Regions from separate parts of the Lysobacter sp. TAB13 genome, predicted to be linked through region 2. Evidence: riboswitches for the same ligand, from Rfam matches in the RefSeq annotation. Region 2 holds a riboswitch; each other region holds the start of a gene.

Region 1 (9,466 bases), on a different contig from region 2:
CTTGGGAGCGGCGACGCCGCGGACCTGGATCTGGTCGAGTTCGTGGACCTGATCGCCGGCGTCGGCCGCGTCGTCGGCGTGAGCGGCCAGGGAGAACAGGCACAAGGGCAACAGGGCCAGCGCGAGACGCGCCGGCGCCAGCCGGGAGAGCGGAGAGGCGGACATCGGTAAAACTCCTGCGAGGCTTTTGGCTCGAGCCCCACAGGCGCTCTGGCTATACAGGCGGGGATTTTCCGGGGATGAGACGGCGATCGCAAGTGCGCGGCGCGCTCAAGGCCGCGGCGCGGCCGTGCCGGCGCTCCGCGAGCGGGCCGTTTTCGCCGGATTTGCGCCGATTATTCGCCCGGCGCGGACGCGGATTTCTTCTTCGCCAGGCTCTTGGATTCGCTCTTCGACAAGGCCTCGTTGGAGCCCTGCGCGGCGTCCGCGGCCTGCGCCTCTTCGGTCGGGAACAGCTCCGGCAGGTCGCGCGCGTACAGATCGGCCGGGCTGTCGGACGGGCAGGCCTTGTCCGGGAAACCGAACTGGCCCTGCAGGGCGTTGGCGCACTGAGGCATGGATTCGAAGTTCTTGCCGGTGGCCATGCATTGCGCGTCGAAGGCGCGGCGGAAGGCGTCGCGGCGGCGGACGAAGTCTTCGCCGCACTTGCGGGTCAGGCGGATGCGGTCCAGATCGTCCTGAGCGGCGTTGGTGCCGTCCAGGCCGTATTGCTTGAGTTCGTCCGGGGTCAGGATGCGCAGATCGCGGTTGGCGATGGTCATCATCAGGTCCGACACCGCGGTGGCCACGCCGTTGCGCTCCAGGTAGTCGCGCACCTGCTGGTTGATCGCGCGCAGTTCGCGGCTGAGCTCGGCGCGCGAGGTCGCGGTGGAGCGGTCGCGCATCAGCCGGTGGATGCCGACCTTGCCCTCGACCGAACGCGTGTCGCCCGCGGCCAGCACCAGCACGCAGGCGCTGTGGCAGACCGAGTCCTCGCGCACCCAGATCGCCCAGCCCGATTCGGCGATCGAATCGCCGGCGCGGATCGCTTCTTCGACATGGCCGCCGCTGGAGTCGATATCCAGGATGCGGGTCTGGATCTCCATGCGCGTGGCCATCGCCGAAACGCGCTGCACCAGCGCGGTGAAGCCGGCGCCGATCTTGCCCTGATAGCGCAGCCGCACCACCCCGCGCGCCTGACACGGCGACAGCGCATCGACCAGGCTGAAGAACTCCAGCGAGGTCAGCCGCTGGCCTTCGCCGAATTGCGGGTAGTCGTATTCGCAGCTGATCCGGGCGACGCCGCCGTCGAGCTTGGCCGGCGGCCAATAGGTGCCCTTGAGGATGTCCTCTTCGCTCGGCGGCACCGGCGCGACCTTGGGCATCTCGTTCTGGCTGCCCAGGGTGACCGACTCGTCCTGTGCCGGCGCCGGCGGATCCTTCGCGCACGCCGCCAGGACCAGCGCGCACAGCAACGATGCGAGCAGGCCAGCCAGTAACGGGGTCCTTTCGAAAAACATGTTCCACCCACCGGATTCGGGATCGCGCGGGACCGTCCTGGTCCGCGCCGTGCGCGTAGCGCCTATGCAAACGTTAGCCCCAGCCTTCGCCAAGCTCAACGGCGGCGTGAGGTGCGGCGTTACGGTTGTAAGCGTGAGGCCATCTTCGTCGGCGGCGGATGAACGCCAGCCGCCGGAAACCCGGCCGGGCGCGTGTCGCCGCGCAGGGGCCATAAACCGCAAACAAGCCGTTGCCGCCGGGGTTTTTGTAGGAGGGGCTTTAGCCCCGATGCTTTTCGATCCGTTCACCGCGATCTGAGCCAAAAGCATCGGGGCTGAAGCCCCTCCTACAAAAGACTTCGTGCTTCGGTCCGCGGGATGGGCCGATTGACTTCGCCCCGCCCGCTGCGTACCTTGGCGCCGTTACGGTGAACATCGCTTCATAAAGATAGAGCGATGGGACACGCCATCGACGGCCTCGCGCCGGCGGTGGCCAGAGGGAATCCGGTTCGAATCCGGAGCTGCCCCGCAGCGGTATGGGAAACGAACGGGCCATGGCACTGGGCGGTATGCCCGGGAAGCGGCCTCAGTAGGAAAAAGCGAGGGTAGAGTTCAGACAAGTGGGAAGTGAGCGAAGCATCGGCTTCGGCTCGTTTCTCACTCGTCTGCACTCTACTTCTCGCTCCAAGTCCCGAGCCCGAAGACCTGCCGCGACCGGAAGGTTCGCCTTCCGTCCGACTCCGGCCCACGTGGCGCCGGACGGCGTGTCCGCACGCCGTCCGCGCAGCGCGGACCGGTTCGCCCGCGGGGGCGAAGGTCGAAGCCAAGGTTCGCGATGGAGTCCGGCGCATCCGCGTGCGGGCCGGCGCGGCCGTGGTTTCCTTCGTTGCCCTGCGTCATGCCCACGCATCGCAGGTACTCATCATGATCAGCGTCACCCCTCTCGGCTTCCCGCGCATCGGCGCGCGGCGCGAGCTGAAACAAGCTTTGGAATCGTTCTGGAAAGGCGACAGCGACGCGCAATCGCTGCACGCCACCGCCGCCGCCCTGCGCGAACGCCATTGGCGGCTCGCGCGCGAGGCCGGCGCCGACATCGTGCCGGTCAACGACTTCTCGCTCTACGACCATGTGCTCGACACCACCGTGCTGTTCGACGCAATTCCCGCCTCGCACCGCGCCGCGTTCGACGAAGACCCGCTGACCGGTTACTTCGCCCTCGCCCGCGGCCTGCAGGACGGTCGCCGCGATCTGCGCGCGCTGGAAATGACCAAGTGGTTCGACACCAACTACCACTACCTGGTGCCGCAGTTCGAAGCCAACCAGCGCTTCGCCCTGCGCGGCGACAAGCCGCTGGCCGAACTGGCGCAGGCGCAGGCCCTGGGCCTTGAGGCGCGCCCCGTGCTGCTGGGCCCGGTGTCGCTGCTCAAGCTGGGCAAGCGAATCGATGGCGGCGATCCGCGCGAACTGCTCGACAACCTGCTGCCCGCCTACGCCGAACTGCTGTCCAAGCTCAAGGCCGCCGGCGCGCAGTGGGTGCAGATCGACGAGCCGGCCCTGGTGCTGGATCTGGACGACGCCGACCGCGCCGCCTACCGCCGCGCCTACGCCGCGCTGGCCGAAGTCGATGCGCCGCAGCGCCTGCTGACTACTTACTTCGGCGCGCTCGGCGACAACGCCGCGCTGGCCGCGCAGTTGCCGGTGGAAGGCCTGCACCTGGATCTGGTGCGCGCGCCGCAGCAACTGGAAAGCGTGCTGCCGCTGTTGCCGGAAGACCGCGCGCTGAGCCTGGGCGTGGTGGACGGCCGCAACATCTGGCGCGCCGATCTCGACGCCGCGCTGAGTCTGGCGCGCCGCGCCGGCGCGCGGGCGAAATGGCTGGCGCCGTCGTGCTCGCTGCTGCACGTGCCGGCCGATCTGGATCTGGAAAAGAAGCTGCCGACGCCGCTCAAGCATTGGATGGCCTACGCCAAACAGAAGATCGAAGAACTGCGCCTGCTCGCCGACGCCCTGGCCGGCAACGCCGAAGCCGAACGCGATCTGGCCGCGGCCGCGAGCGCTCGCGCCGCGCGCCTGGCTTCGCCGCTGCTGCGCAACGCCGGCGTGCGCAAGCGCCTGGCCGCGGTCGAACCGGCCATGGCCAATCGCGTCTCGCCCTATCCCAAGCGCGCCAAGCTGCAGCAGGAACGGCTGAATCTGCCGCTGTTCCCGACCACCACCATCGGCTCGTTCCCGCAGACCGCGCAAGTTCGCCGCGCCCGCGCCGAGCACAAGGCCGGCAAGATCGACGACGACGCTTACCAGAGCTTCCTCGAAAACGAGACCGTGCAATGTCTGCGCGAGCAGGAAGCGCTGGGCATCGACGTGCTGGTGCACGGCGAGTTCGAACGCAACGACATGGTCGAATACTTCGGCGAGCAGCTCGACGGCTTCGCCTTCACCGCGCACGGCTGGGTGCAAAGCTACGGCTCGCGTTGCGTGAAGCCGCCGGTGCTGTTCGGCGAGGTGTCGCGGCCGCGGGCGATGACCGTGGACTGGACCCGCTACGCGCAGTCGCAGACCGATCGCCCGGTCAAGGGCATGTTGACCGGACCGGTGACGATCCTGCAGTGGTCGTTCGTGCGCGACGATCAGCCGCGCGCCGACAGTTGCCGGCAGATCGCCCTGGCCTTGCGCGAGGAAGTGCTGGATCTGGAAACCGCCGGCATCGCCGTGATCCAGATCGACGAGCCGGCGCTGCGCGAAGGCCTGCCGCTGCGTCGCGCCGACTGGCCGGCGTATCTGGCCTGGGCCGGCGAATCCTTCCGCCTGGCCGCCAGCGGCGTGGGCGACGCCACCCAGATCCACACCCACATGTGCTACGCCGAGTTCAACGACATCATCGACGCGGTCGCCGCGCTCGACGCCGACGTGATCTCGATCGAGACCTCGCGTTCGCGCATGGAACTGCTCGACGCGTTCGCGCGCTATCGCTATCCCAACGGCATCGGCCCGGGCGTGTACGACATCCACTCCCCGCGCGTGCCCAGCCGGGCCGAGATGAGCGAACTGCTCGACAAGGCCCTGGACGTGCTGGAGCCGGCGCAGTTGTGGGTCAATCCCGATTGCGGCCTGAAGACGCGCGGCTGGCCGGAGGTGCGGGCGGCGTTGCAGGCGATGGTGCAGGCGGCCGAGGGACTGCGCAAAACGGCCCTGACGGCGGCATAGCCGCGGCATGAGCGCCGCGGAGGATTCCCGGCGCTCCCGGATTCGCGGCGACGCGGCTTCGGATCGGTGCTCGCCGACCGATCCGCGTCGCCGCATCCGATGGCTTTCGCCTGCGGCGGCGACGCACTCGAAGCCTTCGTCGATCCACGCCGCCGCTATTGCGGCGCGCTGATCCAGCCATACCAGACGATGAGCAGGATCAGGCGCGGGGCCACGGCCGAGCGCGCCCAGGCGGCGAGGACGATCGCGAGCAGGGAGGCGATCGCGCCCGCGGCCGGCGCGATCGCGACAGGCGCGAAACTGCCCGCCAACGCGGCCTTGCCCATCGCCGGCAACGCAAGCAACACCGACCATGCCGTCCCCGCCAGCACGAACATGGCTCTTCGCAAGAACGGCGGGACGATCATCGTTCGGGTCAATGCGAGCAACCCGGTCTGCTCGCAGCGACCGGCGTGCGCGGACAGGCCGAAAATCAACAGCAGTACCGCGGCCGGGCCGGCGATGCGGCGAAAATCGCTGATCAGTCCCAATGCCGCCACCAGTAACGCCAACAGCAACCAGATCCTTCCTCTTGCGATCAGCTTGAACTCGGCGAAAAACACTCCGAGCCCGGGCATCCGCGCCGAGGCCGCGGCAGGCGCGCCGGCCAGCGCCGGTGCCGGCGGCCTGGCGGCCAGCAAGCGGGCGACCCATCCGCCCGGACGGAAGCGTTGGCCAGATCGATGTGGCCGGTAGACGAACCCGGCGAGCGCAACCAGCATCACCGCCAATCCCATCCAGCTCAGACGCGAGGCGCCGTAGCCTTCGGACAGCAGGCCACCTTTTGCATCCAGGGCGATTCTTCCCGCCGATATCGGTGCCCTGCCGATCACCACGCTGTGGTCTCCGGGCGGGAGCGTGTAGGCAATCGGGCGCGCAAAGCCGTAAAAATCGAAAAGGGCGGCGGTGAAGGTCCGATCCGGTTTCATGCTGGCGACCGATATCGCAAACAAGATCAGCCACAGGAAAAAAGCCAAGACCTCACCCGGCGCTCTGCGCGTGATGCGTAATGAGTCGAAGGCGATCCGCAGCGCGGCCGCGCCCATCAGGACCGGAGCGGCGATCAACCACAGGCCGAGGCTGATATCGGCCAGCCGCACGCCATCGACCGGTTCGACCACCCAGGCCAGCAGCCAGCCGGCCAGATTCATCGCCGCCAGCAGGCTTCCGAGCACCACAGCGTCGGCGCCGAAGCGGCCGACAGCGATCGCGATACGCGAAGCGGCCGTCGTCTCTTCGATCTGCCAGGGCTGACGACGGGTGGTATTGGTACGCAGATAGACGAAGAGGATGGGAAGCAGAATCGTCGAGACGATAATACCGAGCGAAACACCGAGGATCGCCGAGGTCAGCAGCGGTCCCTTGCCGTCGATGACGATCGCCGCGTAGGCGCCGTCTTTACCGGCGATCCAGTAGCGCGCGCTGACCGGCGCAATCAGCAAGAGCAGCCACAGCCCCCAGCTGCGCCGGTAACGGAGCAGCGAGGTCGCGAACGACGAGCGCGCGACGGCCAGGACGCTCAAGCTGCCTCCTCGCCGCCACCGCCGCGGCTGCTGGCGAGCAGTCCGTTGTCGATCCGCAATACATCCACCGCCCGCGGCGCCAGCTGGTCGGCGAGGTGAGTGGTCATGATCACGATCGCCTCGGCGGCGCGTTCGAGGATCACGGCGCCGACCCTTTCGGCGGTTTCGCGATCGAGTTCGGCGGTCGGCTCGTCGAGCGCGATCAACCGCGGCGCGCCGAGCATGGCCTGGGCGAAGATGAGCCTTCGCCGCATGCCGCCGGAAAAGGTGGCGATGGGGTTGTTGATGTCGGCGTGCAGGCCGATGCGCTCGGTCAAAGCGGCGAACTGCAGATCGGCGGCGGCCAGGTCCAGCCCCTTCAATGCCGCCATGTGCATGGCGAATTCGCGCGCGGTGAGATCGTCGGGCAGATCGACGGCCTGCGGCGCGTAACCCAGCGCCTGCCGCAGCTTGCTTCGAGCGCCCGGCAACGGCTCCCCGTTCCACTCGATGCTGCCGCGGTTGGGCCTCTCCGCAGTGGCGACCAGCCTGAGCAGGGTCGATTTGCCCGCGCCGCTCGGCCCCACCAACAGGGTCAGCCCCGGGACGAAGTCGCAGCTCACCTCATTGAGAATCTTCCTGCCGCGATAGGTCTTGACGATGCCGCGCAAACCGAGCTTGCTCATATCGCCTCGATATCCTGATTCCGCCGTGTGCAGCGGTCATTTTGGGAAGGCGGGGTTTTCGGCGGCGGCCTGAACGCGCGTTTTCGCCGCCGGCACCGCGCAGAGCCCAGGGCCGCCACGCCGCGATCGGCTTATGGCTCCGCAGACCCCCTGCGCGCCATCTGGCCGCTTCGCCTCGTAGTCTGTTGCCCATGCTAGTCCGGGAATAATCCGGGGGAATTAGGACTGGTACGAAAGTGCTCTGATTTTTTGCATTGGTTTCACCCTCGGGCGCGGGGCTCGGAACCAAACGCCCGGCGCTTCGACGTTCGCGGACGCGCGAGCCGATGCTCCACAAGCGCGCTGTTATTGCTATAGCTATTGAAGAAGTGCAGCAAAAGCGAATCCCCCCTGCCCGCCTTTTTCAAAGGGGGGAACTCGTTTTGGGGGGACGCGGTAATTCCAGGATCGGCGCTTCGGGAAAGCGATGTTGCGGCACCGCCCGATCCACAAAACGAAACAGCCCCGCCGAAGCGGGGCTGTCTGGTCGTTCGCGCGGGCTGCCGATGCGGCGGCGCGCGCGGCGAAGGTTCGCGGCTTACTTGCCCGCGACCACCTTGACCATTTCCAGGCACTTGTTCGAGTAGCCCCACTCGTTGTCGTACCAGCTCACCAGCTTGACGAAGGTGCCGTCCAGGGCGATGCCGGCTTCGGCGTCGAAGATCGAGGTGCGCGCGTCGCCGCGGAAGTCGGTCGCCACGACCTTGTCTTCGGTGTAGCCCAGCACGCCCTTCAGCGCGCCTTCGCTCTGCGCCTTCATTTCCGCGCAGATTTCCGCGTAGGTGGCTTCCTTGTTGAGCTCGACGGTCAGATCGACCACCGACACGTCCGAGGTCGGCACGCGGAACGACATGCCGGTGAGCTTCTTGTTGAGCTCCGGGATCACCACGCCGACCGCCTTGGCCGCGCCGGTGCTGGACGGGATGATGTTCTCCAGGATGCCGCGGCCGCCGCGCCAGTCCTTGTTGCTCGGGCCATCGACGGTCTTCTGCGTCGCGGTGGCCGCGTGCACGGTGGTCATCAGGCCGCGCTTGATGCCCCACTTGTCGTTGATGACCTTGGCCAGCGGCGCCAGGCAGTTGGTGGTGCACGAAGCGTTCGACACGATCGCCTCGCCCTTGTAGGTCTTGTCGTTGACGCCGAACACGAACATCGGCGTGTCGTCCTTCGACGGCGCCGACAGCACGACTTTCTTCGCGCCCGCGTCGAGATGCTTCTGCGCGGTAGCCTTGTCGAGGAACAGGCCGGTGGATTCGATGACCACCTGCGCGCCGACTTCGTCCCACTTGAGATTGGCCGGATCGCGTTCCTGGGTCAGGCGGATCTTCTTGCCGTTGACGATCAGGGTGTTGCCCTCGACCTTGACCTCGCCCTTGAAACGGCCGTGGACCGAGTCGTACTGCAGCATGTAGGCCAGGTAGTCGGGCTCGAGCAGATCGTTGATGGCCACGATTTCGATCTCGTCGCCGAAGTTCTGCACGGCCGCGCGCAGGACGTTGCGTCCGATGCGGCCGAAGCCGTTGATGCCTACCTTGATCGTCATTGAGGTAACTCCTGCGGCCGCTGGGCGGTTCGAAGTGGGGAAACCGCCATTCTAGCAAGGCGTGGCCGGTGTCGCAGTCCCGCCGCGTTACCCGGCTGCAGTTCGCAGAACCGCAATCGCCCGACCCCGGATTGCGATGGAAATCAAGGTTTACCGTTCTTGGCCGTATTTAGAGTGCGGCACAGGCCGCTCGCCTGTTCAGCCAGTTCCGCCTTCGGGCAATCACCGACCACAGGGGACTCAAGGAATGAACCATCGTCTGATCGGCGGCGTTCTCGCCGCGGCCCTGGCCTGCGCGGCCCAACCCGTCCTGGCCCAGGAGGCCCGCAGCTACACCATCGGCATCGGCGCGCATCAGGTCCAGCCCAAGTCGAACAACGGCTCCCTGCTCGGCGGCGCGGCCCAGCTGGAAATCGGCGACAACGTCCAGCCGACCATCACGTTCGAGTATTTCGTCCGCGAAAACCTCGGCATCGAGGTGCTGGCGGCGACGCCGTTCAAGCACGACATCGAGATCAAGGGCCTGGGCAAGGTCGCCACGACCAAGCACCTGCCGCCGACCTTCTCGCTGCAGTACCACTGGAACAGCGACGGCGCGGTCTCGCCCTTCGTCGGCGTGGGCGTCAACTACACCACTTTCATGAGCGAGAAGACCACCGGCCCGCTGCGCGGTTCCAAGCTCAAGCTGGAGGATTCGGTCGGCGTGGCCGCGCACGTGGGCGTGGATTTCGGCATCGGCGAGCGCGGCGCGATCCGGGTGGATGCGCGCTGGATCGACATCAACTCCGACGTCAAGCTCAACGGCCAGAAGATCGGCAAGGCCGAGATCGACCCGCTGGTCTACGGGCTGGCCTACGTCATCAAGTTCTGAGCGGCGCCAAGCGGCGATCGTGGCCGCGCGGGCGGCCGCGATCGTCAGCGCGCAAGCTGCCGCGGCTCGCCGCCGGTCGCGTAATCCTCGGGTGCCGGCAGAGC
Region 2 (9,466 bases):
CGTCCAGGGCCACCAGCTTGCCGATCACGCGGCCTTCGATATACAGCCCGCCGCTGAAATGCAGGTCGCCGCGAATCACCACCTGCGGGCCGATCATGGTGTCGACCTGGCCTTCGCGCAGTTGGGTCGGTTTACTGTTGGTCTTGAACATCGCTTAAGTTTCCCCGGTTACGGTGACGCCGCTCTTCCAGGCGAAATGCTGCTCGATCGCGGCGTTTTCCCCGTGCAGCGAGATGCGCACGCGTTGCGGGGTGAAGCCGGCCGGCAGCATCACGCTGCCGTCGAGTTGCTGGAAGTAGCGGAAGGAATAGTCCTGGGCGGGCGCCTTGGACTTCTGGTGCAGTTCGTCCCAGCCGATCGCGGCCAGCTTGCCGCCGCGAACCCCTTCGACCTGGAACTGCAGCCCCCCGCTGCTGACCGCTCCGCGGTTGAGATTCTGAGTCAGGACGATCTGGTAACGCCAGGTGCCGCCGGTCTCGGGCTTGAACTCCACCGAGTGCACGTTCAGACCCTTGGCCGGCGCGGTCGCGCCGACCAGGCGTTCGTAGAAAGCCACGTCGGCGCGCAGATCGGAGATTTCCTCCTCGCGCTGGGCCAGCGAGTTCTGCACCTGCTTGTTGGCCGCCCGGCTGATCTGGTCGGAGCGCTGCAGGTTGGCTTCGCGTTGTTCCAGTTGTTCCAGCGCCTTGGAGCGGACCCGCAGCTCGCGCTTGGTCTGGTCGAGCTCGGCGCTGAGCTTGGGCAGCTTGGGCGCGGCCAGCGACTGCGACCACAGCCAGGCCGCGACCAGCGACAGCGCCCACGCCACGCCGACGGCGGACCAGATATAAGGGCGCTTGTCCGGCTGCTGCTGGACGATGACGAAACGCGGCGGCGGGGTCTTGCTCATGCGGACGGGATCATGCGGACAACGACGGCTCACACCGCCGGCTTTACCTATACTCAACCCTAAATCTTAACGGGAACGCCACGATGTCCGATGCGCACCTGTTCGCAGTTGGCGTAGTTCTGGCCTGGCTGTCGGGGGTCCGGGTCTATCTGACCGTCTTCGGGGTCGGCATCGCCGGCGCCCTGGGCTGGCTGGAGTTGCCGCAGGCGCTGCAGGCGACCCAGTCGCCGTGGGTGCTGGGCGTGTGCGGCCTGCTGACCGTGGGCGAGTTCTTCGCCGACAAGATTCCCGGCGTGGACTCGGGCTGGGACTTGCTGCACACCCTGCTGCGCGTGCCGGTCGGCGCGTTTCTGGCGGCCGCGACCATGTCGCCCGACGGCCACCTGGGCGCCGGCGCCCTGGCCGCCGGCGCGGGCGTGGCGCTGACCAGCCACGTGCTGAAGTCCGGCACCCGCGCTCTGCTCAACACTTCGCCGGAACCGGTCAGCAACTGGACCGCGTCGGTGGCCGAGGACACCGCGGTGGTCGGCGGGCTGGCGCTGGTGTTCGCCTATCCCTGGGTCACGCTGGGCATCGTGGTGCTGATCAGCGTGCTGGTCGCGGCGGCGCTGTGGTGGATCTGGCGCAAGCTGTTCCGGCGCAAGCCCAAGGCCGGGGTCGCGGCGTCGGGGTGAGAACCTTTTTTGGGTCTGCTGCGATCTGAGCCGAGAGCATCGGGGCTCAAGCCCCTCCCACAAGAGCCAGCATCGCATCGAAATCTTTTGTAGGAGGGGCTTCAGCCCCGATGCCTTTCGGCCAGCGACATCGAATCTTCCAGCCAATCCAAAAACAAAAAGCCGCCGGCTCAGCGCCGACGGCTTTTTGTTTGATGACAGCACGAAACTCTCGATGACCCGAGTACGGCGTTGGCTTGCTGGCTTCGGTGTGAACGTCGCTGGCTGGCTGAACCGCGGAACCGCGAGGAAGCGGCGAACATCGCGCTCGCCGGCTTCTCAATGCTTCGAACTCATTCCTCGATCTTGGTCAGCAGATAGTTCTGCTCGCCCAGGCGCTCGATCAGCGCGAGCTGGGTTTCGATCCAGTCGACGTGCTCTTCTTCCGAATCCAGGATGTCCGCGAACAGCTTGCGGCTGACGTAGTCGCTGACGGCCTCGCAGTACTTGATCGCTTCGCGCAGCAGCGGAATCGCTTCGAGTTCCAGCGCCAGATCGCAGGCCAGCAGCTCGCGCGGATTCTCACCGATGCGCAGCTTGCCCAGGGCCTGGAAGTTCGGCAGACCGTCGAGGAACAAGATGCGGTCCGACAACTTGTCGGCGTGCTTCATCTCGTCGATCGACTCGTGGTACTCGTGCTCGGCCAGTTCCTTCAGCCCCCAGTTCTTCAGCATCTTGGCGTGCAGGAAGTACTGGTTGATCGCGGTCAGCTCATTGAAGAGCGCCTTGTTGAGGAATTCGATGACCTTGGGGTCGCCTTTCATGGCCGGGCTCCGACGTTGCAATGGCCGGCACTGTAGTCCTTTCGAAAAAGCCATGACGAAACGCGAATCGTGCGCAAAGGGAGTCGAGAATCAGTGTCGTCGGCGCATGTCCGGGTTATGCGACCAACGGCAGCGTTCGCAGGCGCACATGCGAAAACCGCCCTGAAGCGGGCGGTCGGAAGGCACTTCTTAAGTAGTGAAGCGGCCGGATGGGTCGCGGCCGCTCAGGCGGCTTGCTGCATGACCGTCAGCGGAAGTTCGCGCACGTTGCGCGCCTGCTCCAGCAGCGAGCTGGCAAGCTCCAGGCAACTGCCGCAATTGGCGCCGACGCCGGTACGCATGGTCAGCTCCGGCACGCTGCGGCAACCGGCCTCGGCGGCCTGGCGGATATCGCGGTCGGTGACTCCATTGCAGATGCACACGTACACGGGCGGGGTCTTCGGCATGCAGCCGGCTGGCTGCGCGACTATTCCGCCACGGATGCGAATGATTGTCAATTAACGCCAACCCAACCCGTGCCGGCGTTCAAGGGAACTCCGCCCGGGAGGGCCGGCGGCCGGCCTCAGCCGCTGGATTCGGAGCCGCCGCCGCGCACCGGATTGCCCGGCCCGCAAGGCCGCGCCCGCGGCCGCTGGTGGGCCCGGCCGGCGAACTGGCCGTCGCAGGCCCGCGCATTGGGATCGGGCGCCGGCACCGCCTGGGGGCCGGCGACATGGCGGGCGAACGGGGCCAGATGGCGCAGCGCGCTGGCGTACACGCCGCGCTTGAAGATGACGACGTGCTCGACCGGGTACCAGAAATCGACCCAGCGCCAGTTATCGAATTCAGGTTTGTCGGTCAGGTCCAGGCACAGATCGGATTCCTGCCCGGTCAACCGCAGCAGGAACCACACCTGTTTCTGGCCGATGCATACGAGGCGGTCGTTGCGCCGCACCGCCCGGCGCGGCAGGCGGTAACGCAGCCAGCCGGGAGTCGCGCCCAAGACTTCGACATGCTGCGGCAGCAGGCCGGTTTCTTCGCGCAGCTCGCGATACATCGCCTCGAGTGGCGTCTCGTCGGTGTTCATCCCGCCTTGCGGGAACTGCCAGCCGTCGCGATGCACACGACGCGCCCAGAACAGGCGGCCGTCCGGGTGCATCAGCACGATGCCGACATTAGGCCTATAGCCGTCCGGATCGATCACGATGCGGACTCCAAATTCACTGTGTCCGACTCTGCCACGGGGTGAGGCAGACGACAAGTCGGGCAAAGCGCGCCGGAAGGATTGACAACCCGGCCCCGGACATGAAGAATTCGCGGTTCCCCGTGGCTATGTAGCTCAGCCGGTTAGAGCACAGCACTCATAATGCTGGGGTCGGTGGTTCGAGTCCACCCATAGCCACCATAAGACAACGCGCCGCAACACCCGGGCCCGCCAGCGCAGCGGGCTTTTTCGTATGCGGCCCGCGGAGCACACTGGCGCAGCGAACGGCCGGAACGAATCCGGACGCGCGCGCCACACGCATCGCCCGATCACCCACGCGCCGACCGCTTTCCGGCCAGCGCCCGCACCGCTCCACCGGTTGCCTCCATGACTGCCATCGACATCTTCAAGGTCTTCACTCTCGAAGCCGCCCACCGCCTGCCGAACGTGCCCGAGGGGCATAAGTGCGCGCGCCTGCACGGCCATTCGTTCCGGATCGAAGTGCACCTGCACGGCGAACTGGGCGAGCACAGCGGCTGGGTGATGGACTATGCCGACGTCAAAAAGGCCTTCCAGCCGATCTACGACCGGCTCGATCACCATTACTTGAACGACATCGAGGGTCTGGAAAATCCGACCAGCGAACGGCTCGCGGTGTGGGTGTGGGATCAGCTCAAGCCGGTCCTGCCGCTGCTGAGCGAAATCGTCGTGCACGAAACCTGCACCGCCGGCTGCCGTTACCGCGGCTGATCCGGACCGGCGCGCGGGCCTGAGCCTCGCGTCCATGCCAATACGCTTCCCGCACGCCGCGCCCTTGCGCGGCGTGCGTGTTTTCGGCGCGCGGATTTCAGCGATCGCGGCCACAACGCCCGACAACGGGCTGCCGCCACCGCGCCGGCCGCCGGGCCGCCGTCATCCGCCCGCCCCGCCTTTGACACACGCCGCCGCCAAGCTCCTCGGACCGCCCGCGAGCGGCAAATTCGCGCGCACTCCGGCGCCCCTCGGGCGCTTTGCCGCAGCAGGCCACTGAGCCGCAACTTGCTGAATAGGCAGGATTTCTGAACGGCTTACGACCGCTCGTCGGCTCCATGTTGCATCGCAACAAATCCAGGCATATGCTGCACCGCACAATCCAGTCGTTCTTCGTCTGGACCTTCCCCTCAGGAGCTCAGCCATGTACCAGCAATTCAACGAACAGTTCGCCGCCGCTACGCGCCAGTTCGCGGACACGGCCGCTCAGGTCAACCGCCTGGCCCTCGACAACGCCGAGGCCGTGTTCGGTCTGCAGATCGCCGCGATCGAAGAGCGCGTCAACGCGACCTTCGCCTTCTTCGGTGAAGCCGCCGAAGCGCGCGATGCCGAAGCCTTCAAGACCCTGTGGCCGAAGGGCGTGCAGATCGCTCGCGAAAACGTCGAGCGCGCTGTCAGCACCGGTCAGGAAGCTTTCGGCCGCACGCTGAAGGCCAACGAAGCCATCGCCGAACTCGCCAAGTCGCAGATCGAAACCGCCGCCAAGGCCACCCAGGCCAACGTCGAGAAGGCCGCTAAGGCCGCGACCAAGGCGACCGCCGCTCCGGCGAAGTAATCGCAACGTCTCTCTCTCCGGCGGGTAACGCGGATACACGAAACCCGGCAGCGCAGGCTGCCGGGTTTTTTGTTGTCCGCGCCGCCGCGGCGATGGCCGTGAATTACACCTGCGGCCGCAGCGATTCCGCCAGCCGCGCCGGATCGGGACGCTGCGAATAAGGCACGCGGCCCCAGCACGGCACCGGCATGCGCCGGCGCAGGATTTCGAAGTTCTCGTCCATGCGCGCCATCTGCGGATCGATGTCGTTGGCGATCCAGCCGATGAAACGCGCGCCGTCGGCGGCGATCGCGCGCGCGCTCAGGCGGGCGTGGTTGATCGCGCCCAGGCGCAATCCGACCACCAACACCACCGGCAGATCCAGCGCGCGCACCAGATCGATCTGGTCGAGCCGGGCATCGATCGGCGCGGCCCAACCGCCGACGCCTTCCACCACCATCACGTCGGCTTGCGCCCGCAGGCGCGCGTATGCGGCGAGGATCGGCTCCAGGCCGATCTCGATGCCGGCTTCGGCCGCGGCGATCTCCGGCGCCAGCGCCAGCGGCAGCGCGTACGGGTTGACGTCCTCGTAGCGCGGCGTGGGATCGCTGGCGGCCTGCAACAGCAGCGCGTCTTCGTTGCGCCAGCCTTGCGCGCCCGGCTCGCAGCCGCTCGCCACCGGCTTCATGCCGATCGCGCGCGCGCCGAGCGCGCGGATCGCATGCAGCAATGAGGCGCTGACGACGGATTTGCCCACGCCGGTGTCGGTGCCGGTGACGAACAGGCCGGGGAGATAAGCTCGCGGAGGCATCGGGATTCGGGTCCGAAAAGTCGCTGGAGGACGATATGACGGCGGATTGCCGCGCGGAACAGTCTGGCGCTTGTGACTGACCTCGCGCTTTTCCGGCACTGCCGGCTGGCCATGGTAGTCGTGGCGAGCACCACTGCTACACTCCGAAGATGTATACAGCCTCAGCACTTTCGGGCGGAAAGCCCGAGCAGTACGCGCAATTGGTCGAGCAGGCGCGTGCGCTGCTCGACGGTGAGCGCGACCGCGTCGCCAACGCCGCCAACCTGTCGGCCCTGGTCAACCAGTCTCTGCCGCAGCTCAACTGGGTCGGTTTCTATTTCTACGACGGCCGCGAACTGGTGGTCGGCCCGTTCCAGGGCCTGCCCGCCTGCGTGCGCATTCCGCTCGACAAGGGCGTGTGCGGCGCGGCCGCGTCCAGCCGCCAGACCCAGCGCGTCGCCGACGTGCACGACTTCCCCGGCCACATCGCCTGCGACGCGGCCTCGCGTTCGGAAGTGGTGGTGCCGTTGCTGCGGGGCGAGGAGCTGATCGGTGTGTTCGATCTGGACAGCCCGGTGCCGGAACGCTTCGACGCCGACGATCAGGCCGGGCTGGAAGCGCTGGCGCGGGTCTACCTGGAGTCGCTGGCATGACCGCCGCCCCCAAGATGCGCAACATCGGCCCCAAGAGCGCGGCCTGGCTGCGTCAGGTCGGGCTGCGCACGCACGAGGACATCGCCGCCATCGGCACCGTCGAAGCCTTCATGCGGGTCAAGCGCGCCGGCTTCAAACCGACCTTGAACCTGCTGTACGCCATCGAAGGCGCGCTGCTGGACTGCCACTGGCAGGAGATCAGCGAAGAACGCCGCCAGGAGCTGATCCTGGCCGCTGAAGCTGCGACCGCGCTGCTGCCGGCGCCGCGCAACAAGCCGGCGGCCGCGCCGGTGCATACGACGATGCATGCGCAGGAAGAGCGGTTCGATGAGCCGACCGCGTTCGGCGGTGGTCGCGATGACGACGACAACGATCGAGACGACGGCAACGACCGCGACGGTCCGTCGGACGACGACGGGCATGATTCGCACGACGCGGACGATCGCAACGACTGATCCGGGTCGGTCGCGGGTTCGCGGCGCGGCAGGTTGGGCCGCGCGCCCTCATCCGCCCCTTCGGGGCACCTTCTCCCGCAAGCGGTAGAAGGGCTCTGCATTCGACTGAGCAATTCGCCGTTAACGCCCCTCGCCCGCTTGCGGCAGAGGGGCCGGGGTGAGGGCAGCCCCGCCACTCAGGCGCCCCGCCCCTACATCGCGTACACTGCGCCCCGCTTCGAGGTGACCCCACGGCTGCTGCCGCCGGGGTTGAAACGGGAAGCCGGTGACGCGCTCAGGTCCGGTCGGACGATCCGACCCGCCCCGCCCATTCCGGCACTGCCCCCGCAACGGTAAGCAAGTCAGGTCGCGGCCACCGCCACTGTGCACAGGCACGGGAAGGCGCCGCGTCCGGGAGTCGATCGCATCGGCTCCGCTTGCGAGTCCGGAGACCGGCCTCGGTGCGCCACAGGTTGCGATGCGGAGGGCATTGCGGCGGCTGCAGCGCCTTTGCGCGCTCGTTTCGCTGCCCGCACGTCCCTTCCCCGCCGCCGCCCATCAGCCGTTGTCGCCACGCGCTGGATCGCGCGTGCGTTGGAGTCATACACATGCGTTGCCTGAATCTGTCCCTCGCCATTGCCTGCGCCCTGCCGGCCACCGCTCTCGCCGCGCCCGCCGGCGGCGCCACCGATCTCGATGAGGTCGTGGTCACCGCCAACCGCACCGCGGTCAGCGTCAACGACCTGCTGACCCCGGTCGAGGTGCTGGACCGCGCCGACATCGAACGCAGCCAGGCGCGCGATCTCAACGATCTGCTGCGCGGCCGCGCCGGCATCACCATCGCCAACCAGGGCGGCGCCGGCAAGCTGACCACGCTGTTCCTGCGCGGCAGCGAATCCGACCACGTGCTGGTGCTGGTGGACGGCATCCGCATCGGCTCGCCGACCTCGGGCCTGGCCGCGCTGCAGGATCTGCCGCTGGAACTGATCGACCGCATCGAAATCGTGCGCGGCCCGCGTTCGAGCCTGTACGGCGCCGACGCCATCGGCGGCGTGATCCAGGTGTTCACCCGCCGCGAGCAGCAAGGCTTCGCCCCGCGCGTGCACGTCGGCGGCGGCAGCAACGGCACCATCGAATACGGCAGCGGCTTCGGCGGACGCGGCGGACGCGGCTGGTTCGGCGCCGACTACAGTTTCCGCAAGACCCAGGGCATCAACGCCTGCCGCGGCGCCGGCTTCCCGGTGTTCGCCGGCTGCTTCACCGACGAGCCCGATCGCGACGGCTACGAGAGCCACGCGCTGTCGCTTCGCGGCGGCGTCGAGATCAACGAGCAGTGGAGCATCGAAGGCCAGGCGCTGCGCGCGGAAGGCCAGAACGAGTACGACGGCAGCTTCGGCAATTATTCCGAGACGGTGCAGCAAGTGATCGGCGGCAAGGTCGATTGGCGTCCCTCCGAATCGGTGCACGTGCAGTTGACCGCCGGCCGCAACGTCGACGCCTCGGAAAATTACCTGGTCGGCGGCCTCGTCGGCCCGGCCAACACCACCTCGCGCGCGCGCGTCGGCCACTTCGATACCGATCGCGACAGCGCGACCTTGCAGGCCGACTTCACCCTCGCCGAAGGCCACTTGCTGACCGCCGGTTTCGATTGGCTGCGCGACCGCGTCGACAGCGACACCTCCTACGACGAGACCGATCGCGACAACAAGGCCGGCTTCGTCCAGTACCAGGGCCGTTTCGGCAACCAGTCCTTCGAAGCCAGCGTGCGCCGCGACGATAACGAGCAGTTCGGCGGCCATACCACCGGCGGCGCCGCGTGGGGCCTGAACTTCGCCGAGAGCTGGCGCGTGACCGTGGGTTACGGCACCGCGTTCAAGGCGCCGACTTTCAACGAGCTGTACTTCCCGTTCTTCGGCAACGCCAATCTGAAGCCGGAAGAGTCCAAGACCTGGGAAATCGGCCTTGCCTACCGCGGCGACGGCTTCAACGCGCGCATCGACGGTTTCGATACCCGCGTCGATCAGCTGATCACCTTCGATTCGGCGATCAACCTGCCGAACAACATCGAACGCGCGCGCATGCGCGGCGCCGAGATCGGTATCGACACGACCTTCGCCGACTGGACCCTGGCGGCGAGCGCGAGCTATCTGGACACCGAGAACCGCGTCGGCTTCTTCCGCGGCAACGACCTGCCGCGCCGCGCCAAGCACAGCGCGCGCATCGATCTGGATCGCGCCTTCGGCAAGTTCCGCATCGGCGCGACCGCGGTGGGTTACGGCTCGCGTTACGACGACGTCGCCAACAGCGTGCGCGTCGGCGGCTACGGCACCATGGACCTGCGCGCCGAGTACGCGATCAGCGATTCGCTGAGCCTGCAGGCGCGCGTGGCCAACGTGTTCGACCGCGAGTACGAGACCGTGTCGTACTACAACCAGCCCGGCCGCGAGTGGTTCCTGACCCTGCGTTACGCGCCCAA
Region 3 (9,466 bases), on a different contig from region 2:
ACACCGCTTCGACCTTGCGGATGTCTTCCATGTTCTTGATCGGGTCGCCGTCGATCAGTACCAGGTCGGCGAACTTGCCCGGCGCGATCACGCCGCGATCCTTATCCACACCCAGCACCTGCGACGGCGTCAAGGTCGCCAGCCGCAGCACCTCGGCGTTGGGAATGCCGGCGCGCGAATACGACACCAGTTCCGAATGCAGCATGTAGCCGGCCAGCGCGTCGGTGCCGGGCATGATGGTCACGCCGGCGTCGTACAGCGCCTTGAGCAGGCGCATCATCGCCGGGAACGATTTCGCGTAGGCCTCTTCCTCGCCCTTCGGCGCTTTCAGCGCGCCCCAGCTCAGATTGCGCTGCGCCTGCGGCGGCAAACGCGAGGCCACGGTCTTCAGGCCCGGCGGCGTCTTGTCCTGCGGATTGCCGGCGAACAAGTCCTCTTCGATGCCCATGGTCGGGTCGATCACGGTGTGGTGGCGCTTGAGGAACTCGATGAACTCGCGCACTTCCGGCTTGTCCGGCGGGAACTCGAACGCGTGCGCGCCGACTTCGGTCAGCCGCGCCATGGTGTGGGTGTCCTGCACGCGCGGGTACATGAAGTTGAGTTCGACGAACAGCATGTGCTGCAACTCGTCGGCGCCGCCTTCGATGAACTGCTTGGCCGACATGAACGCCGGCACGTGGCCGCTGTAGCGCAGGCCGCGGGCGTGGGCGCGGTCGGCGATCACCGGCACCAGCTCGGGTTTTAGCGATGAGTAACTCTTGATCTGCATGTAGCCGTGGTCGGCGTACCAGTCCACCGCCTTGATCGCTTCTTCCGGCGTGGCGACCAGCATCTTGGTCGGCCCCGCATACGGGCCGGGGCCGTCGATGAAACCGGCGGCGAGCACGCGCGGGCCGATCTCGGTGCCGGCGTCGAAGCGCTTGATCTTGTCCAGGAACGCGTCGGTGTTGTTGGCCAGATCGCGGCTGCTGGTGATGCCGTTGGCGATGTCCATGGCGCCGTCGGAATCGGAGTAGTGCTTGTGCACGTCCCACAGGCCCGGCATCAGGAAACGGTTGCCGGCGTCGAAGATTTCCGCGTTCGCGGGCGCTTTCATCGCCGCGTCCGGGGCGACGCGGATGACGCGTTCGCCTTCGACCAGCACGCTGGTGTTGGGCGTCACCGTGAGGTCGCGCGGATCGTACAGGCGCGCGTTGCGGATCAGCAGCGGGCCCTTGGGCGCGTGGGTGAGTTCGCGCGCCATGCGCAGCGACCACTGCGCGCCGGCGTTGTCCTGCAATTCGATCAGCTTGGGTAGCGAATCGGCCAACTCCGGTGCGATCACCGACACCCAGCCGGAGGAGAAGATCACCGCCGCGGTATCGCCGTTCGCGTCCAGCCACACCGAATCGGGCGTGTAGTTCATGCCGGCGATGCGGTACAGCGACAAGCGCTGCGGCCCGTTCTTGCTTGCGATGTCGAACGTGCCGGCTTCTTCCAGCCGCGCTTCGCCGGCCGGCAACAGCGCCAGCTTGCGGCCCGGCGCCTTGAGCAGAGCGCGCGCCAGCACGGCCTGCATTTCCGGCGTCGCGTTGAGCGGCAGGAAGAACGCCGGCGCGCTCAGGGTTTTCTCGCCGTGTTCGCTGTCGTTCTTCCAACTGGCCTTGCCGCTTTGCACGCTGAAATGCTCGCTTATGGGGACTTTCAGGTAGTTGTTGCCTTCGGCGTCGTACTGGGTCGGGATGCCGGCGGCGTCCAGGGTCCAGCGGCTCTTGATGTGATCGCCGCGGCCGCGGTCCTGGTATTGGAATTCGGCCTGGGCGCTGCCGTCGGCGGCGGTGTCCACGCTCTGCTGGCCGGCGGGCTTGCCTTGCATCAACACGGTCTGCTCGCGCTTGCCGGGCGCGGCGAGGGCGTCGGATACGGCCAGGGCGAGCATCATCGGGACGAGCGACAGCAACAGCGGAGCGGTCATGCGCATGGCGTGGGCCTCGGCTTTGCGTAAGGGCGATGTGCGGAGCCTCGCACTTGCTCAGGTCCGGCGATGGCCGGTGCGTGCGGTGGCAGGCTTGGTATATAGCCGATCCGGGCCATCCGGGTATGTGCCGGAAGGATGGAAAATCGCCCGGAAAAACGACGGCCCGGAAATCCGGGCCGTCGGGTCGCGTGTGTCGCCTGAGTCCTAACTCACCACTTGTAGCCGACCTTCAGGTAAGCGAAGGCGCCGTTGAAGCCGAACGGCGAGGCGGTGTTGTACGGCAGGTAGTTGCGAGTGCCCAGGACCAGCTTCTGCTCGTCGGGATATTCGTTGAGCACGTTGTCGCCGCCCAAGGTGAAGTCCCAGTTGTTCAAGCGATAGGTCGCGGCCAGATCCAGCGTCCACTTCGCGCCGTAGGTCTGGTCTTGCAGCGGATCGGTCGCGTGCAGTTCGGTGAACTCGCCGTAGCGCGTGGCGGTGGCGTTGAAGCTCCAGTTGCCGGTCTTCCAGTCGCCGGCGAGGAAGAACTTGTCCTTCGGCGCGCCCTTGGTGATGCGGCCGATCTCGGTGCGGCCGATGCGTACCGCGTTCGGATCGATCGCCGCCAGGCGCGCCGGGTTGGGCGCGATCTTCTCGATCTCGGTCTTGGAGTAGTTGTAGCCCAAGGTCAGGTTGAGCTTGCCCGACGCCCAATCCCAGGCCTGGGTCGCGACGATGTCCACGCCCTGCGTCTTGGTGTCGACCGCGTTGGTGAAGTAACGCCCGCCGCCGATGCCCGGATAACCGTTGGCCTGCAGATAATTGCGCACCGCGGCGCTGGTCAGGTTTTCCGACAGCAGAATGCGATCGTCCACGGTGATGTGGTACGCGTCGATGGTGATGTACAAGCCATCCGACGGCTGCAGCACCAGGCCCAGGCTGTAGTTGGTCGATTCCTCGGCCTTCAGCGGCTCGGAACCCAATGCGACCGCGGCCGGGTTATCGACGCGGAAGGTGCCGATTTCATACGGAACGCCGCTGATGAAATTGGTCGCGATCGACTGGAAAAACTGCTGCTGCAGCGACGGCGCGCGGAAGCCGGTGGAGGCAGTGGCGCGCAGCGCGACCTTGTCGGTGAAAGCGTAGCGCGCCGACAGCTTGCCCGAAGTGGTGTCGCCGAAATCGCTGTAGCTCTCGTAGCGCGCGGCGAGGCCGGCGGAGAATTTGTCGGTCAGGTCGGCCTCGACATCGGCATAGAGCGAGTAGCTGTGGCGGTCGAACTGGCCGGCGTCGCTGGCGCGGAAGCCGGAGAACACCTGCGCGCCGGGAATGATCTGGCCGTTGGACGCGGGCACGCCGCCGTTGGCGTAGGACAGCGGTTCGCCGGCGCGCTGGCTGAATTCCTCGCCGCGCCATTCCGCACCCCAGGCGAAGGTCACCGGGTACTGCCAGCCGAAATCCACCGGGCGGGTGAAGTCCAGGTTCAACACGTGCTGGGTCACTTCCAGCGCGCCGGCGTAGAACTGCGTCGGCGAAGTCGGGCCCAGGCTGCGGTTGAGGGTGTGCTCGATGTCGAAGGTCAGGCCGTTGTGGCCGTAGTTGTAGCTGAAATCGATCTGGGTGCCGCCCGCGGTCTCGGTGCGCAGGCCGACCACCGCGGCGCGGTCCTTGCTGATGTTGTGGATCTGCGGCAGGAAACCGTTCGGATAGATCGACGGGATGTTGCGCGCGTCGCCGGCGAAGCGGAAATAGCCGTTGGAAAGCACATCGCGCTTGCTGTAGCTGCCGAATGAATAGAAGGTCAGGTAATCGGTCGCTTTGTATTCGCCGTTGTACGACACCGCGCCGCTGTCGATCTCGGGATCGCCGTAGCGCTGTTCCACCACGCCCTGGAACGGACGCGCGCGGTTGGTCTGGTCCTGATGTCCGCCCTGCGCGGCCAGATGCACCTTGCCGTTTTCGCCGAGCTTGAGGCCGACATCGCCCGACAGCTGGTACTGCTCGCCGTCGCCGGCGCTGTACTGGCCGTAGCGCGCGGCGATGCTGCCGCCCGAATCGCTGCCCTTGAGCACGATGTTGACCACGCCGGCGATGGCGTCGGAGCCGTACTGCGCCGAGGCGCCGTCGCGCAGCACTTCCACGCGCTCGATGGAGGCGATCGGAATGGCGTTGAGGTCCACCGGCGAAGAGCCGCGGCCCTGGCTGCCGTTGAGGTTGATCAGCGCGGTGGTGTGACGGCGCTTGCCGTTGACCAGCACCAGCACCTGATCGGGCGCGAGCCCGCGCAACTGCGCCGGGCGCACCGCGTCGGTGCCGTCGGTGATGGCCGGGCGCGGGAAGTTCAGCGAGGGCAGGGCGCGCGCCAGCGCGGTGGCCAGTTCGACCGTGCCGCTGGCTTCGAGGGTTTCCGGCGTGATGATGTCGATCGGCGCGGTCGATTCGGCGACGGTGCGGTCGGACACGCGGGTGCCGGTCACGATGACCTGGTCCAGGGTCTTGGGATCGCCTTGCGGGGCCGCGTCTTGAGCGAAGGCGGCGGGCGCGGCGAATGCGATCAGCAGGCCCAGGGCCAGTGGGTGAAGGGGGCCGGTGAGCTTGCGACTGGCGTGCATGAAGACTCCTGATGGGGATGACATCGATGGCAATCGGGTTTAACACGCTTATAACAAGTGGGTCAATAAAGCGGCCAAGCTGTGCCTAACGCAAGTAGCCAAAAAGTGGTACGCGCCCCAGTTTTGGCGCCGGGGCGCTCCGAAGCGCGGCCAATCCCGAATCCCGGCCCCAAAAAAAACGCCGGGTCGCAACAATAGCGATCCCGGCGTCCGGAAGAGGGTGCGGCGACATGCGCCGCGGGGCGGCTCAGGCGATCAACGCGCCCCCATCGACGTCGATCACCGTGCCGGTGACGTAGGCGTTGTCGATCGCGAACAGATAGGCCGAGGCGATTTCGTCCGTGCGGCCGATCCGGCCGACCGGCAGCTTCTCGCCGGCCCGGGCCAGCGCCGACATGCGCGCGAACGGTTCCATGCCCTGGTAGCCGTCGCTGTCGGTCAGGCCCGGGCTGACGGCGTTGACGCGCAGCGGCGCCAGTTCGCGCGCCAGCACTTTGACGCTGGCTTCCAGCGCGGCGTTGATCACGGTGCGGGCGAGCGCGCCGGGCGTGGCCTTGCGCGCGACGATGCCGCTGGTCAGGGTCACGCTGCCGTGGCCGCTGAGATAGGGCAGGGCCAGCTGCACGGCCTGGATCGAGCCCCACAGCTTGCGTTCGAACGCCTGCCGCGCCTGATCCAGGTCCAGCTCGGCCAAGTGCCCGACCGGTGCCGGCGCGCTGGCGGCGATGATCAGGTGGTCGATCCGGCCGGCGCGCTCGAACAGGCGGCGCAGGCTGTCGGTGTCGTCCAACTGCGCCCGATGGGTGTCGATGCTGGACTTGGCCAGCGGACGCAGGGTGTCGGCGGTGGCGTCCAACTGCTGCAGATCGGCGCAGGCCAGGGTCAGCTGGCCGCGGCGGCGCGACAAACGCGCCGACAGGGCGCGGCCGATACCCGACTGCGCGCCGAGGATCAGGCTGCGGACGCTCGGGGCGGGGCTCAGGCGCAAGTCGGTGGCATTCATCGGCGGGATCGGGTCGCGGCGGGTGAGTGCATGGTCCACGGACCGCGCCCGCGAATGAATCAGACGCGTCTGAAATGTGCCTGGGGGGCCGGGCATGTGCCCCATCGAGGCCCATACCCTGGCGCCGCCACCGGGCGGCACTGTTAAGATGCCCGCGCTCAAGGTGATCGCCGACACAGTCGGGCGATTGAAACGGGAATCCGGTGGCGCGCGGCTCATGCCGAACGCTCAAGCCGGAGCTGCCCCCGCAACGGTAGGCGAGTCAACGCAACGCTCTTGGCCACTGTGCTGATGCACGGGAAGGCGCGTTGCGGGAACCGCGATCGGGTGTTCGCACCGATCGCTTCCGCTCGCGAGCCCGGAGACCGGCCCGGAGCGCGAACCGACAGGCGGAGGGCCGTGTCTCGGGAATCCTGCGCTCGCGCCTGCCTCCCTTGCCGCTCTTCGTGTGTCCCGACCTAGTCTGGACCGCGCGGGTGAGGCGCGGCCGTGGAGACCTGCCAGTGATTGCGTCTGTAGTTGCCGTTGCATTTTCGCCGCGCCCCGCGCGGCTTGTCCTGAACACCGCCTTGTGCGCCGCCCTGGCCGGCGCCGCTTTCGGCGCCAGCGCCGATACCGCGGTGGATATCGACCAGGTCGTGGTCACCGCCAGCCGCACCGCCCAGACCCAGGACGCGACCCTGGCCGCGGTGACGGTGATCGATCGCGCCGACATCGAGCGCCTGCAGCCGGCCTCGCTGCCGGACCTGCTGCGCGGCACGCCGGGCGCATCGCTGGCCAACCACGGCGGCGCGGGCAAATCCACCTCGCTGTTCCTGCGCGGCACCGAATCCGATCACGTGCTGGTGCTGATCGACGGCATCAAGCTCGGCTCGGCCACCAGCGGCGGCGCCTCGCTGCAGGACATTCCGGTGGAGCAGATCGAACGCGTGGAAATCGTGCGCGGGCCGTTCTCCAGCCTGTACGGCTCCGAAGCCATCGGCGGCGTGATCCAGATCTTCACCCGCCGCCCGCAGGGCGCGTTCGCGCCGAACTTCAGCCTGTCGCTGGGCAGCAACCAGACCCATCGCGGCTCCGCCGGCGTCGCCGGCAAGGGCGAGCGCGGCTGGTATTCGATCAACGCCGCGCACGAAGACACCGACGGCATCAACGCCTGCCGCGGCAAGCCCTCGCCGGGCGGCGCGGGCTGCTTCACCAACTCGCCCGACCGCGACGGCTACCGCAACAGCTCGCTGACCGTGCAGGGCGGCTACCGCTTCAACGAACAATGGGACGCCGAGGCGCGCGTGCTGCGCGCGCAAGCCAACAACCTCTACGACGGCAGCCAGAACAATCAGGCCGACACCGTGCAGCAAGTGGCCGGCGCCAAGCTGCGCTACAAGCCCAACGACCGCGTCAGCGTGAGCCTCAACGCCGGGCGCAGCGCCGATCTGAGCGACAACTACAAGAACGGCAAGTATTCGAGCACCTTCGATACACGGCGTCAGCTCGGTTCGGTGCAGGGCGATTTCAGGCTCGGCCAGAATCTGCTGACCGCCGGCTTCGATTGGCAGCGCGACGAGATCGAAAGCAATACCCGCTATGCGCGCGACCATCGCATCCTGCGCGGCGCCTTCGGCCAATGGCAGCGCGACTTCGGCGCGCATGCGCTGCAGGCCAGCCTGCGCCGCGACGACGACAGCCAGTTCGGCGGGGAAACCACCGGCAGCGTGCTGTGGGGCTGGGATTTCACCGAATCGCTGCGCCTGACCGCCAGCTACGGCACCGCGTTCAAGGCGCCGACCTTCAACGAGCTGTACTTCCCCGGTTACGGCAATCCGGAGCTCTCGCCGGAAACCTCGCGCAGCTTCGAACTCGGGCTGCGCGGTACATTCGGTGGGGAACGCCGGCAGATGTGGTCGCTCAACGCCTACCAGACCCGGATCGACGATCTGATCGCCTACGACGCTTCGCGCGGCGCGCCCGGCAACGTCGATCGCGCCCGCATCCGCGGCCTGGAAGCGGTGCTCGACACCCGCCTGGCCGACTGGGACCTGCGCGCCAGCGCGACCTGGCTGGACCCGCGCAACGACAGCCGCAGCAGCTACAACGACAACTACCTGCCGCGCCGCGCCCGCCGCAGCGCGCGCATCGACCTGGACCGCCGCTTCGAGCTGGGCGCCGCCCGCGCCGTGTCGTTCGGCGCCAGCGTCTACGCCGCCGGCCAGCGCTACGACGATCTGGCCAACGCCCGCAGCCTGGGCGGCTATGCTCTGACCGACCTGCGCCTGGGCTACGCCTTCGACGCGGCCTGGAGCTTGCAGTTATCGGCCAATAACCTGTTCGACCGGCATTACGAAACCGCGGCCTTCTACAATCAGCCCGGCCGCAACTATCTGCTGACGCTGCGTTACCGTCCTCTTCGCTGATGTCACCGCGCCACCCCGGCCGCGTCCGCGCGGCCGGCTTCCACCGAGAGCCTGAGATGAACGATCTGTCCGTGCCCGTGAAAACCAGCATCGTCGCGATCCTGCTGACGCTGATGATCGCCACGCGCTTCCATCACTTCGGCAGCGCGCTGCACCTGCCCGACGCGTCGATGGCGGTGTTCTTCCTCGGCGGAGTGTATCTGCGCCGGCATGCGCTGTTCGCCGGTTTCATGCTGTTGGCGGTGGCGATCGACTATGTCGCCATCACCGGCCGCGGCCTGAGCTTCTACCAGCATTACTGCGTGACGCCGTCGTACGCCTCCTTGCTGCTGGCCTATGCGGTGCTGTGGTACGCCGGGCGGATGTACGCGCCGCGCATGGCCGCGAACGGACGCGCGGTGGCGATCGGGCTGGGCCTGGCGCTGGTCGCGGCGACCGTGTCGTTCCTGATTTCCAACGGCGCCTTCTATTGGTTCGGCGGCCGTTATCCGCATCCCAATCTCGATCAGTATCTGGCGCGCCTGTGGCGATGGGGGCCGCTGTTCGTGCGCACCACCATGATCTACATCGCCAGCGGGTTCCTGGTGCATGCGCTGATCGCGCGTTTCGCGCCGGTGCACGCGGCGCAGTCGCGCACCCGGGTCTGACCGCCCGCGCAAGCGCTTATCGGTTTTGCCAGTCGATTCGGGAGTTCGAACATGTCGATCCTGCTTGCCCCCAGCGATGCGGTCCTGCCCTTGCGTTCGCGCAACGCGCAGATAGCCACCGCCGCGCTCCTGGCCGTGTTGATGATCTGCACGCGCGGCCAGCATTTCGCCACCGTGGACGCCTTGCCCAGCGCGTCGTGGGCGGTGTTCTTCCTGGCCGGAGCGATGCTGCGGCCGGGCTGGGTGTTTCCGGCCTTGTTCGTGTTGTCCTCTCTGCTGGACCTGGCCAGCCTGGCATTGGGCCGGGTCACCGACTGGTGCCTGTCGCCGGCGTACTGGGCGCTGGCGCTGGCCTACGGCGCGCTGTGGATGGGCGGACGCTTCTACGCGCGCATGCATCGCGATCACTGGCGCAGCGTGCCGCGGCTGGTGCTGGTGCTGCTGGCGACCTCGGTGGTGGCCTACCTGATCTCCAAGGGCGGGTTCTATTTCCTCTCAGGCCGCTATCCGGACGCCACGCTGGCCGGTTTCATCGATCGCATTCCGCAGTACTACCCGCGCACCCTGGGCACCCTGGCCGGTTATGTCGGCGTGGGCTTCGCGGTCTATGCGGTAGCCCGTCTGGTCGATGCGCGCGATCGCTTCGGAGCGGCGGCGTGAGCGCGCCCGGCGACGAGGCGGAAGCCACGGATCGCGCCGGCTATGCCGGCCTGAGCGAGGAAAAACACCGCGAGCGCATGCAGCGCAAGAAGGAGCTGATCGATCGCAAGATCGCCAAGGCGACCATCGAGCGCGGCGTGCTGGTGGTCAACACCGGCAACGGCAAGGGCAAGAGTTCCTCCGGTTTCGGCATGCTCGCC

Evidence for each region. Region 2 has a riboswitch for cobalamin ahead of btuB (TonB-dependent vitamin B12 receptor). Riboswitches for the same ligand answer to the same signal wherever they lie in the genome.
Region 1: it holds a riboswitch for cobalamin, as region 2 does, so the genes downstream of both, metE (5-methyltetrahydropteroyltriglutamate--homocysteine S-methyltransferase) here and btuB (TonB-dependent vitamin B12 receptor) in region 2, are expected to answer to the same signal.
Region 3: it holds a riboswitch for cobalamin, as region 2 does, so the genes downstream of both, btuB (TonB-dependent vitamin B12 receptor) here and btuB (TonB-dependent vitamin B12 receptor) in region 2, are expected to answer to the same signal.

What each region holds. Positions count from the first base shown of each region.
Region 1 is NZ_JBFRDR010000030.1:33,086-42,551, forward strand. It holds gene AB4Y92_RS23345 (TonB-dependent receptor) at 1-165, opposite strand, end outside; gene AB4Y92_RS23350 (hypothetical protein) at 336-1,499, opposite strand; partial or broken gene AB4Y92_RS23355 (DUF6053 domain-containing protein) at 1,746-1,817, opposite strand; cobalamin riboswitch at 1,935-2,205, shown strand; gene metE (5-methyltetrahydropteroyltriglutamate--homocysteine S-methyltransferase) at 2,403-4,682, shown strand; gene AB4Y92_RS23365 (hypothetical protein) at 4,838-6,244, opposite strand; gene AB4Y92_RS23370 (ATP-binding cassette domain-containing protein) at 6,241-6,894, opposite strand; gene gap (type I glyceraldehyde-3-phosphate dehydrogenase) at 7,487-8,491, opposite strand; gene AB4Y92_RS23380 (OmpW/AlkL family protein) at 8,739-9,362, shown strand.
Region 2 is NZ_JBFRDR010000012.1:169,332-178,797, forward strand. It holds gene AB4Y92_RS15910 (bactofilin family protein) at 1-151, opposite strand, end outside; gene AB4Y92_RS15915 (DUF6776 family protein) at 155-889, opposite strand; gene AB4Y92_RS15920 (DUF4126 domain-containing protein) at 973-1,563, shown strand; gene bfr (bacterioferritin) at 1,896-2,366, opposite strand; gene AB4Y92_RS15930 ((2Fe-2S)-binding protein) at 2,591-2,794, opposite strand; gene AB4Y92_RS15935 (RNA pyrophosphohydrolase) at 2,929-3,549, opposite strand; tRNA gene AB4Y92_RS15940 (tRNA-Met) at 3,674-3,750, shown strand; gene queD (6-carboxytetrahydropterin synthase QueD) at 3,946-4,299, shown strand; gene AB4Y92_RS15950 (phasin family protein) at 4,724-5,134, shown strand; gene bioD (dethiobiotin synthase) at 5,238-5,924, opposite strand; gene AB4Y92_RS15960 (GAF domain-containing protein) at 6,074-6,556, shown strand; gene AB4Y92_RS15965 (TfoX/Sxy family protein) at 6,553-7,011, shown strand; cobalamin riboswitch at 7,215-7,465, shown strand; gene btuB (TonB-dependent vitamin B12 receptor) at 7,599-9,466, shown strand, end outside.
Region 3 is NZ_JBFRDR010000004.1:225,450-234,915, forward strand. It holds gene AB4Y92_RS07105 (amidohydrolase family protein) at 1-1,960, opposite strand, end outside; gene AB4Y92_RS07110 (TonB-dependent receptor plug domain-containing protein) at 2,167-4,548, opposite strand; gene AB4Y92_RS07115 (SDR family oxidoreductase) at 4,796-5,551, opposite strand; cobalamin riboswitch at 5,696-5,939, shown strand; gene btuB (TonB-dependent vitamin B12 receptor) at 6,049-7,959, shown strand; gene AB4Y92_RS07125 (hypothetical protein) at 8,016-8,606, shown strand; gene AB4Y92_RS07130 (hypothetical protein) at 8,667-9,266, shown strand; gene cobO (cob(I)yrinic acid a,c-diamide adenosyltransferase) at 9,317-9,466, shown strand, end outside.